One region of the Streptomyces sp. NPDC103540 genome, then DNA from elsewhere that is predicted to be linked to it. Evidence: riboswitches for the same ligand, from Rfam matches in the RefSeq annotation. Region 1 holds a riboswitch; the other holds the start of a gene.
What was found. Region 1 has a riboswitch for ZMP and ZTP ahead of ACZ6ZI_RS16015 (bifunctional 5,10-methylenetetrahydrofolate dehydrogenase/5,10-methenyltetrahydrofolate cyclohydrolase). Riboswitches for the same ligand answer to the same signal wherever they lie in the genome.

Region 1 (5,340 bases):
GTCGGACAGGACGAAGCCCTGGCCACCGGCCTTGGGCGCCTCCTCCTCGGCCTCCTCGGCGAGGTCCTCGACGGCCCATTCCTCGCCCTCGACGGCCGGGTTCTCGGCGTCGTCGGCGTCCTTGGCACCGGCCTTCTTCGTGGCGGCGGTCTTCTTGGTGGCCGTGGCCTTCTTGGCGGCGGTCTTCTTGACCACGCGCTTCTTGGGCTCGGCGGCGGCCTCGACCGTCGTCTCGTCCCCGGCGGTGGTCGACGTGGCGGATATCGCCGCGGCGGCGGCCGCGGGGGCCGTGCTCGCCGCGGAGGCCTTGCGCGCGCCGATGGGGCGCGGCGCGGCGGCCGCCTTCTTGGTCACGGTGCGGGCGGGGGCGGCGGCTGCCTTGCGGGGCTTCTTGGCAGGAGCCTTGGTGGCGGGAGCGGCGCTGACGTGGAGGGCGACACCCTCCTCGTCCAGGACCTGGTTCAGGCTGCGCAGGACCCGCTTCCACTGGTCCACCGGGATGCGGCCGGCCTCGAAGGCCTGGCGCACGTCGTCACCGTTGATGTGACCCTGCTCGCGGCCGCGCTCGACGAGCGCGACGAGGGCCTCCGATTCGGCGATCTCCGGAGGGAACGTACGGGACGGGCTGAGCGACACAAGGAGCCTCTCGTTGCGAACAGATAGGAAGTGGGCGGGACATCATCGCGCGAACTCGGGAAACAGACCCGAGGGGGGTCTGTATTCCGGGCCGCGCGAGGACACCTGTCGGTTCATCGCACGCCCGAGTCGATTCGTTACGCGCTGAATTGAGTGACCTGCGCCACGCTGTGGCCGCGCAACCGGATCCGGCGTGGATCCGTCGGCTCCGGAGCCGCACGTTCCGCCGTGGTCCCCGTCACTCGGCCTTGCGGGCCTCGATCAGGAAACGGGCGGTGTGCGCGACGAACGGGCCTTCGCGCTCGATCCGTTCGTGGAGCTCGCGCAGCCGGTCCCGGTACTGCCCGACCGTGAAGCCGGGCACCATCCAGATCACCTTCCGTAGAAAGTAGATCACGGCTCCGATGTCGTGGAACTCGGTCCGCAACCGCTCGGAGCGCAACTCGACCACCTCCAGTCCCGCCTTCGTGGCATCGGCGACGGCGTCGTCGGGGTGCCGGCCGCGGCGGACCTCCTCGGGCTGCGGCCCCAGGAAGTACTCCACCAGTTCGAAGACGCTCGCCGGACCCACCTGCTGCGACAGGTAGGTGCCGCCCGGGGTCAGCACCCGGGCGATCTCGTCCCACCAGATGGTCACCGGGTGCCGGCTGGCGACGAGCTCGAAGGCCCCGTCGCCGAAGGGCAGCGGCGGCTCGTCCGCGTCGGCGACCACCACCGCGCCCAGCGGGTGCAGCAGGCGGGTCGCCTTCTCGATGTTGGGCGGCCAGGACTCGGTGGCCGCCATCAGCGGCGGCAGGGGGCCCGCTCCCGCGAGCACCTCGCCTCCGCCGGTCTGGATGTCCAGGGCCGAGCGGACGCCGGCCAGACGCTCGCCCAGCAGCCGCTGGTAGCCCCAGGAGGGCCTCTGTTCGGTGGCCCTGCCGTCGAGCCAGGAGAAGTCCCAGCCGTCGACGGAGACGGATTCGGCCTCGGCGACAAGATGGTCGAAAGTACGCGTCATGTATCGATCGTCCCAGGTCGGGCGCCGGTCATCCACCGGATAAGTCGACTACAGTGGGCGGCGGGCCGTGACTGGCGTTCGGGTGGATCACCACCGGGGAGCGGCCCGGCGTGCCTGACGTACGCCGACTGCCGCGCGCCTGGGCGAACCGCGATCCGCAGCGACGTTCAGGAGACCCCGTGACGACTGCCCAGACTGCCCAGCCCGCCACCACGGCCACCGCCGCCGCCCCGACCTCCGGCGCACGGCTCATGGACGGCACCGCCCTCGCCCGCCGCATCTCGGAGCGGACCGCCGCCGTCGCCGCGAAGATCACCGAGCGCACCGGCGCCGCGCCCTGTCTCGCCACCGTCCTGGTCGGCGAGGACCCCGCCTCCGTCACGTACGTGCGCATGAAGCAGAACCGTTGCGCCAAGGCCGGGATCACCTCCCGCCACGTGGAGCTGCCCGCCTCGACCACCACCGAGGAGCTCGTCGCCACGATCACCGCCCTCTCCGAGGACCCGGAGATCAGCGGCATCCTGCTCCAGCACCCCGTCCCGCACCACATCGACGAGCGCGCCGCCTTCGAGGCCATCGCCCCGGGCAAGGACGTCGACGGCGTGACCATGCACTCCTTCGCCGCCATGGGCTTCGGGCTGCCGGGCTTCGTCTCCTGCACCCCCGGCGGCATCATGCGCCTGCTGGAGGCCTACGACGTGGACCTCACCGGCAAGCACGCCGTCGTGGTCGGCCGCAGCGCCATCCTCGGCAAGCCGGCCGGCATGCTCCTGCTGGAGCGCAACGCCACGGTCACCTACTGTCACTCCCGCACGCGGGACCTGTCCTCGATCGTGCGCCAGGCCGACGTGCTGGTCGCCGCCGTCGGCAAGGCGGAGTTCATCCGGGGCGAGGACATCAAGCCGGGCGCCGTCGTGCTCGACGCCGGTTACAACGAGGGCAACGTCGGCGACGTGCACTTCGAGTCCGCTGCCGCCCGCGCCTCGCTCATCACCCCGGTGCCCGGCGGCGTCGGTCCCATGACCATCGCGGTGCTGCTGGAGCAGACCGTCCGGGCGGCCGCCGAGCAGGCCGGTCTGGACCTCGCGGAGCTCTGAGCCCGCGCACATCGCCCCGTACGCCGTACGCCGTACGCCCGTACGCCCGTACGCCTTGCACGTCGAACGCCCCGGACCCTTCGGTCCGGGGCGTTCGGGCTGTCCGGGCCCCGCGCCGGGGCCCGGGGTGCCGTCCGGTCTCCGGATTGCGGACCCCGTGCACCGCTGTGCGAACCCCGCGCAAACGGGCGCCGGGGCCCGTCCGTTGGATCGCGCAGGTGCCTGACGGACCGTCGCGGATGGCGGGTATCTTGTGCCCCGGGCTGCCGCAGCGCCCATGCCGCACGCTTTTGGGGGGATTTGTGATGGACCTGTTCACGCCACTCGACCTACCCGGTGGTAGCACCCTCCCGAACCGCCTCGCCAAGGCGGCCATGGAAGAGAGCCTCGCCGCCCAGCCCGGCCAGCTGCCCGACGCCCGCGTCGAGCGGCTCTACGCGCGCTGGGCCCGCGGCGGCTGCGGCCTCATCGTCACCGGGAACGTGATGGTCGACCGGCGGGCCCTGACGGCGCCGGGCACCATCGTCCTGGACGCCGACTCCCCTCTGGAGCCCTTCCGCCGCTGGGCACGGGCCGCGGCGAGCGGCGGCGGCCGGGTGTGGATGCAGATCAACCACCCGGGCCGTCAGGTCGGCTCTGACATGCCCGGCACCGCCTGGGCCCCGTCCGACATCGCCATCAGCCTGGGCAGACACACCAAGCGGTTCGCCCGCCCCACCGCCATGACCGAGGACGACATCGAACAGACCGTCGCCCGCTTCGCCGTCACCGCCCGCCGCGCCGAGGAGGCCGGCTTCCACGGGGTCCAGATCCACGCGGCCCACGGCTACCTGCTGAGCCAGTTCCTCTCCCCGCTCGTCAACCGGCGCACCGACCGCTGGGGCGGCACCCCGGAGAACCGCGTCCGGCTGCTCACCGAGATCGTCACCGCCGTCCGCGAGGCCGTCTCCCCGGGCTTCGCCCTCGGCGTCAAACTCAACGCCGCCGACTTCCAGCGGGGCGGCTTCGACATCGAGGACGCGCAGCAGGTCATCAAGGTCCTCGGCGACCTCGGCGTCGACCTGGTCGAGCTCTCCGGCGGCACCGTGGAGAGCCCCGCCTCCCTCGGCCGCACCACCGACCGGCGGACCCTGGAACGGGAGGCGTACTTCCTCTCCCTCGCCGAGAGCCTGCCCGCCTCCGCCACCGTCCCGCTCATGCTGACCGGCGGCATAGCCCGCCGCGCCACCGCCGAACGGGTCCTGGAGCGCGGCTTCGCGGTCGTCGGCATGGCCTCCGCCCTGGCCCTGCGCCCCGACCTGCCCGAGCGCTGGCGGGCCGGCGAGGACGTACGGGTCACCGTGCCCCGACTGGCGTGGAAGGACAAGGACCTGGCCGGCGCCGGGGTGCTGGCCCTGATGCGCTTCCAGCTGGCCCGCCTGGCCCACGGCCGCGAGCCCCGCCCCACCGCCTTCCCGCGCTGGGTGTTCACCACCGACAGCCTCCGCCACCGCCGCCGGGTGCGCGCCTACGGGGCCTGGCTCGCCCGGGAGCCGGCGCCGCGCGCGGCGGCCCGCTAGGCCGTCTCTTCCGGATCTTGCCTGACCCTCCCCCAGCCCCAGGGGGCTGGGAGGTGCCCCCTGCCGCTCGGCACCGCGCCTCGCCGCGTTGTCGAGGCACCCGAGTACGTCCAGTAGTCGGGAGCCTCTCCGCCTTGCGATGCTTCCCCTCGGCCCTGCGGGCCTGGGGAGACCCCATGGCACCGAACGACGCGGGCTTGACCGGCAAGATCCGAAAGAGGCGGCCTAGGGCCCGTCGTCGAACTCCCGCCCGCCCCGCGACGCCCGGCACGCGCTCCCGCCCCGCCGGGCCGCCGCCACGATGGGGGAGCGGCGGAACTCCCGGGCGAGCGCCGCCAGGGGCTGCCCGCCCAACCCGTACGGGGCCTCCGCCCCCGCCCGCGGACCCGGCGGGGGGCCGTGTCCGCCCGCCCGCTCGCCGGCCGCCCGCAGCCGGCAGGCGGCGGCCAGCATCGCGGCGTCCGCGACCACCCGGGCGGCCGCCTCCGGGTGACCCTGGCGGCGCGCGGCCTCGTAGGCCGCCGACCGTACGGCGGGGTCGAACCAGCCGACCAGGGCCAGCACCCCGTCGTCGATCACCGACTCGCGGTGGATCAGCCGGATCCCCACCGGGGACCACCACGTCAGCGGCACCGTCGTCACGCTGAGGGAGGCGAAGTCCCGCAGCGCCTTCCACAGCGGGCGCAGCCGCCGGTACTGCGCGAAGTCCCGCCAGGCGGCCGATCCGCCGATCATCGGCACGACGAACCCGGCGGCCATCAGCAGCGCCGCCGCCGAGGCCAGCGGCGGAGCCAGGTCCGTGGACAGCGCGTCCCAGTCGCGACCCGCCCAACGGGCCCCCACCGCCGCCCACTTCGCCGCGGCGTAGCCGAGGTCCAGCACCCCGCCGAGCATCAGCAGCCCGAGCCCCCAGCGCAGCGGCCGCAGCCCGGCGTCCAGCCGCAGCAGCCACTTCAGGGACAGCAGGGTCAGCGCGGCACTGCCCGCGGTGTGCGCGAGGAGGTAGCAGACGATCATCTCGCGCAGCCAGGGAGTGTCGGCGTAGTAC
Region 2 (5,340 bases), on a different contig from region 1:
GGTCCGTGACCTCCGCGCGGACGACGGCCAGGGCCGGCTCGTCGCCCTTCGCGGCCGCGTCGACGGCGCGGGAGATCCAGTCGGCGACGGCCGGCATGTGCTCCGTCGTCAGGCCGCGCGAGGTCAGCGACGGGGTGCCGATGCGGATCCCGGACGGGTCGAAGGGCTTGCGCGGGTCGAAGGGCACGGTGTTGTAGTTGACGACGATCCCGGCCCGGTCCAGGGCCTTCGCCGCGATCTTGCCGGGGACCCCGCGCGAGGTGAGGTCCATCAGGATCAGGTGGTTGTCGGTGCCGCCCGAGACGAGGTCGAAACCGCGCTCCAGCAGGGCCGCCGCGAGCGCCTTCGCGTTGGCGACGACCGCGTGGGCGTACGCGGTGAAGGAGGGCTGGGCCGCCTCGTGGAGGGCGACGGCGATGCCGGCCGTCGTCTGGTTGTGCGGGCCGCCCTGGAGGCCGGGGAAGACCGCCTTGTCGATGGCCTTCGCGTGCTCCTCGCGGCACATCAGCATGGCTCCGCGCGGGCCGCGCAGGGTCTTGTGGGTGGTGGTGGAGATGACGTCGACGTGCCCGGCCGGGGACGGGTGCGCGCCGCCCGCCACCAGGCCGGCGATGTGGGCGATGTCCGCGACCAGGATCGAGCCCGCCTCCCGCGCGATCGAGGCGAAGGCGGCGAAGTCGATGGTGCGGGGCAGCGCCGTACCGCCACAGAAGATGATCTTCGGCTTCTCGGCGAGGGCCTGCTCGCGCACCGCGTCGTAGTCGATCAGGCCGTTGTCGGCCCGCACGCCGTACTGGACCCCGCGGAACCAGGAGCCCGTCGCCGAGACGCCCCAGCCGTGCGTGAGGTGCCCGCCCATCGGCAGGGCCATGCCCATCACGGTGTCGCCGGGCTTCGCGAAGGCCAGGTAGACGGCCAGGTTGGCCGGGGAGCCGGAGTACGGCTGGACGTTCGCGTGGTCCACGCCGAACAGGCCCTTGGCCCGCTCGATGGCGAGGGACTCGACGCGGTCGATGTTCTGCTGGCCCTCGTAGTAGCGCCGGCCCGGGTAGCCCTCGCTGTACTTGTTCTGCAGGACCGTGCCGGAGGCCTCCAGGACGGCGGCGGACACGTAGTTCTCGCTGGGGATCAGGCGCAGCGTCCGCGCCTGGAGGGTCTCCTCCGCCGCGACGAAGGACGCCAGTTCGGGATCGGTGGCGGTCAGGGCGGGGTGACGGTGGTTCGCGCTCATGGCGGTTCCTCCGGGGTCGATGTCGTCTCTCGTCCCCGCGAGGCCCAGGCGAGCGGCCCTGTGTGCGGTCGTGCGCGCACGACTCCCCCGGAGTTGGTTCTCCGTACGCCAGTCGCCGTGCGTACCGCACACCTTAGCGGGCGCGCCGACGGGAAGGTTTCTCCGTCCGCGATCCGAGCGACGATAGAAAGGACGCCACCCACGTCACCGGCCAGACGGACGATCGGAGACCCCGTGTCGAGAACTGCTGATGCCATCCGCTCCGCCGACGCGCACAGCGCGCACAACTACCATCCCCTGCCGATCGTCGTCGCCTCGGCCGAGGGCGCGTGGATGACCGACGTGGAGGGACGTCGCTACCTCGACATGCTCGCCGGGTACTCGGCGCTCAACTTCGGCCACGGCAACCGCCGACTGATCGACGCGGCCCGCGACCAGCTGGAACGGGTCACCCTCACCTCGCGCGCCTTCCACCACGACCGGTTCGCCGACTTCTGTGCCGAACTCGCCGCGCTGTGCGGCAAGGAGGCGGTGCTGCCCATGAACACGGGCGCGGAGGCGGTGGAGACGGCCGTCAAGACCGCCCGCAAGTGGGGCTACGAGGTCAAGGGCGTCCCGGACGGCCACGCCAAGATCGTGGTGGCCGCCGACAACTTCCACGGTCGGACCACGACGATCGTGTCCTTCTCCACCGACCACGACGCGCGCGACCACTTCGGGCCCTACACCCCCGGCTTCGAGATCGTCCCCTACGGAGACCTCACCGCGCTCTCCCACGCCGTCACCGAGAACACCGTGGCCGTGCTGCTGGAGCCGATCCAGGGCGAGGCCGGGGTGCTCGTGCCGCCCGCCGGATACCTGGCGGGCGTACGGGAACTGACGCGCGAGCGGAACGTGTTGTTCATGGCCGACGAGATCCAGTCGGGCCTGGGCCGCACCGGGAGGACCTTCGCCTGCGAGCACGAGGGCGTCGTCCCCGACGTGTACATCCTGGGCAAGGCGCTCGGCGGCGGGGTGGTCCCCGTCTCCGCGGTCGTCGCCGACCGGGACGTGCTCGGGGTGTTCCGACCCGGCGAGCACGGGTCGACCTTCGGCGGGAACCCGCTGGCCTGCGCCGTCGCCCTGGAGGTGATCGCGATGCTGCGCACGGGCGAGTTCCAGCAGCGCGCCGCCGAGCTCGGCGACCACCTGCACCGGGAACTGAACCTGATGGTCGGCGGCGGCGCGGTGACCGCCGTACGGGGCCGCGGCCTGTGGGCGGGCGTGGACATCGACCCGGCGCACGGCACGGGCCGGGAGATCTCGGAGAAGCTGATGGAGCTCGGGGTGCTGGTGAAGGACACCCACGGCTCGACGATCCGCATCGCGCCGCCGCTGGTGATCGGCAAGGAGGACCTGGACTGGGGCCTGGAGCAGCTGCGCTCGGTGCTCTCCTCCTAGAGCGCGCCGGAGGCGGCGTGCCGGGTCCCGGCCCGGTCGCCGCCCCGGGAGGGCGGGGCGAGGATGGAAGAGGCGGGCGCCTTCCCGCGCGCCCCCGGGCGCCGTCCGCGCCGCGCGCCGGCGGGGCCCTCCCCTCCCGATGGGAGCACCCTCATGTACGCACGTGCTCGGCACGCCCTGGCCTGCGGCGTCCTGGCGTCCTGCGTCGCACTCGGCGCCGGCGCCGTCGCGGGTACCGCGGCGGCGGCGCCGGCGGCGGTCCCCGCCGCCAGCTGTACGGTCACCCCGGCCGCGAACGGGATGTCCGTGGTCATCACCGGCGAGGGTTTCTCGGCCCCCCGCAACCTCAACGACGGCGAGTCCACGGAGCGGCTGAACGTGGACGCGAACGGCAACTTCCGGCTCCAGCGGTTCCAGAAGAACGTCGACTACACCGTCCTCGCCGTCAACGAGGACCAGAACTTCACCTTCGTCAACTGCAAGGTCGTCGGCGCCGACACCGGTACCGGCACCGGCACGACCACCCCCGGCACCCAGCGGGACTACCGCCAGGGCTACCGGGACGGCTACCGGGCCGGCATCAAGGCCGCCGTCGCCGACTGCGACAAGCCGCCGCAGCCGGACACGGGCCAGACGCACACCGACATGTACCGCAAGGGCTGGACGGCCGCCGCGCAGTCCGCCTTCGACATGCGCTGCAAGAGCTCCCCTACAGGATGACGTGCGGCAGGAAGCGGGCGTACTCGTCCGTGACCGGGCCGGCCGATTCGCGGATCCCCAGGCCCGCCGCCTCGTCCTCGACCACCCAGGCGCCGAGCACCACGCGGTTGCCGTCGAAGTCGGGCAGCGGGGCGAGGGCCTGGAAGACGTACGCCTCCCCCTCGACCGGGACGAAGGGCTCCCCGTCCCCGCCGGCCGGGTGGAGGGTGACGCCGGCGCCCTCGCGGCCCAGCAGCGGCTTGGCCACGTAGCCCGGCCCGCCCTCCTCGGCCAGCTCGCGCGGGCCGTCGAGGTAGGCGGGCAGCAGGTTCGGGTGGTCCGGGAAGAGCTCCCACAGGATCGCCAGCAGCGCCTTGTTGGAGAGCAGCATCTTCCACAGCGGCTCGATCCAGACGGTGGAGCCGGAGCCGCCGCCGTGGTCGTAGGTGTCGAGCACCTGGGGGCCGAACTCGTCGGTGGCCAGCCATTCCCAGGGGTAGAGCTTGAAGCAGCTGCGGATGAAGCGGAGCTTCTCGTCGACGAACCGGCCCGAGAGGCGGTCCCAGCCGATGGTCTCCACGGACAGGGCGTGCGTGTCCAGCCCGGCCTGTTCGGCGGTCTCCTGGAGGTAGGCGACCGTCATCAGGTCCTCGCCGAGCTCGTCGGTCTCGGAGTGCGCGAAGTGCAGCGGGCCGGTCGGCAGCAGCTCGGCCTGTCGGCGCCAGGCCTCGACGAGCCGCTCGTGCAGCGAGTTCCACTGGTCGGCGCCGGGGAAGCGCTCCTCCATCCAGAACCACTGCGGGCTCGCCGCCTCCACGAGGGAGGTGGGCGTGTCGGCGTTGTACTCCAGCATCTTGGCCGGGCTGCCGGAGCCGTCGTAGCGCAGGTCGAACCGGCCGTAGAGGGAGGGCTGTTCGGCGCGGCGGCGCCAGGACTCGGTGATCTTCGCGGCGAGCCTGGCGTCGGTGACGCCGAGGTCGGCGAAGCGGTCGTGCTCGACGATGTGGGCGGCCGCGGCCAGGCACATGGCGTGCAGTTCCTCGACGACGTCCTCCAGCGCCTCCACCTCGGGGAGGGTGAACGCGTAGTAGGCGCTCTCGTCCCAGTAGGGGCGCAGGGAGTCGTCGGGGTAGCGGGTCAGGGGATAGATCAGCCCCTGTTCCTCGACGGTCTTCTGCCAGTCGGGGCGGGGCTCGATGGTGTGCCGCTGCATGGGCGCGCTCAGCCGCCGGAGGAACCGGAGGAGGAGTGTCCGCCGATGCCGCCGCGGGTGACGGCGGACTTGTCGAAGCTGCCGCCGGTCACCTTGCCGTTGCTGACGGAGCCGCCGTAGTAGTACGAGCCGGTGCCGCCGCTCTTGCACTCCTTCGCGTTCAGGTGCTTGAGGGACGAGCGGGACGCGCACCGCTTGTCGGGCTCGTCGCTGCTGCCGCAGGCGACGAGGGTCGCCGCGAGCAGGCCCATGCCGCCTAGGGCGACCGCGCCGGAGCGCATGCGGCGTCGAGTGGTGATGTCGGTGTTCATGGCTGGATCCGCTCCCCCTGGGTGGCGTGCTCCCGACAGACTAGAGCGGTCGTGCGGGGGGATGGAATCCGGCCGCCGTCACACCCTTGTCACGGCCGTGCCGGCGACGAGGACATCTAGAGTCGATCCGTGCTGATTGGGATGGTTTGCGCACTGGGTGCGGCGGTCTGCTTCGGAACGGCCTCGGTGCTCCAGGCCGTGGCGACGCGGGCGGCGGAGCCGGGGACGGGCTCCGGGGTGGACGCGGCGCTGTTCCTGCGGGCGCTGCGCCAGTGGCGCTACCTGGCGGGGCTCGCGCTGGACGGGGCCGGCTTCGTCCTCCAGATCATCGCCCTCAAGCACATCCCGATCTACGCGGTGGGGGCGGCGCTGGCCGCGAGCCTGGCCGTGACGGCGGTGGTCGCCGCGCGGCTGCTGAACGTACGGCTGTCGTCGCTGGAGTGGGG

Region 2: linked by a shared signal. The riboswitch ahead of ACZ6ZI_RS27335 (serine hydroxymethyltransferase) and the one ahead of ACZ6ZI_RS16015 (bifunctional 5,10-methylenetetrahydrofolate dehydrogenase/5,10-methenyltetrahydrofolate cyclohydrolase) in region 1 are both predicted to bind ZMP and ZTP.

The regions. Positions count from the first base shown of each region.
Region 1 is NZ_JBVJMA010000006.1:35,590-40,929, forward strand. Features, by position in the region: gene ACZ6ZI_RS16005 (RNA polymerase sigma factor) at 1-636, opposite strand, end outside; gene ACZ6ZI_RS16010 (methyltransferase domain-containing protein) at 875-1,636, opposite strand; ZMP/ZTP riboswitch at 1,694-1,788, shown strand; gene ACZ6ZI_RS16015 (bifunctional 5,10-methylenetetrahydrofolate dehydrogenase/5,10-methenyltetrahydrofolate cyclohydrolase) at 1,888-2,733, shown strand; gene ACZ6ZI_RS16020 (NADH:flavin oxidoreductase/NADH oxidase family protein) at 3,039-4,292, shown strand; gene ACZ6ZI_RS16025 (MAB_1171c family putative transporter) at 4,518-5,340, opposite strand, start outside.
Region 2 is NZ_JBVJMA010000012.1:66,147-71,486, forward strand. Features, by position in the region: gene ACZ6ZI_RS27335 (serine hydroxymethyltransferase) at 1-1,231, opposite strand, end outside; ZMP/ZTP riboswitch at 1,267-1,357, opposite strand; gene rocD (ornithine--oxo-acid transaminase) at 1,466-2,671, shown strand; gene ACZ6ZI_RS27345 (hypothetical protein) at 2,825-3,391, shown strand; gene ACZ6ZI_RS27350 (glutathionylspermidine synthase family protein) at 3,381-4,583, opposite strand; gene ACZ6ZI_RS27355 (hypothetical protein) at 4,592-4,894, opposite strand; gene ACZ6ZI_RS27360 (DMT family transporter) at 5,036-5,340, shown strand, end outside.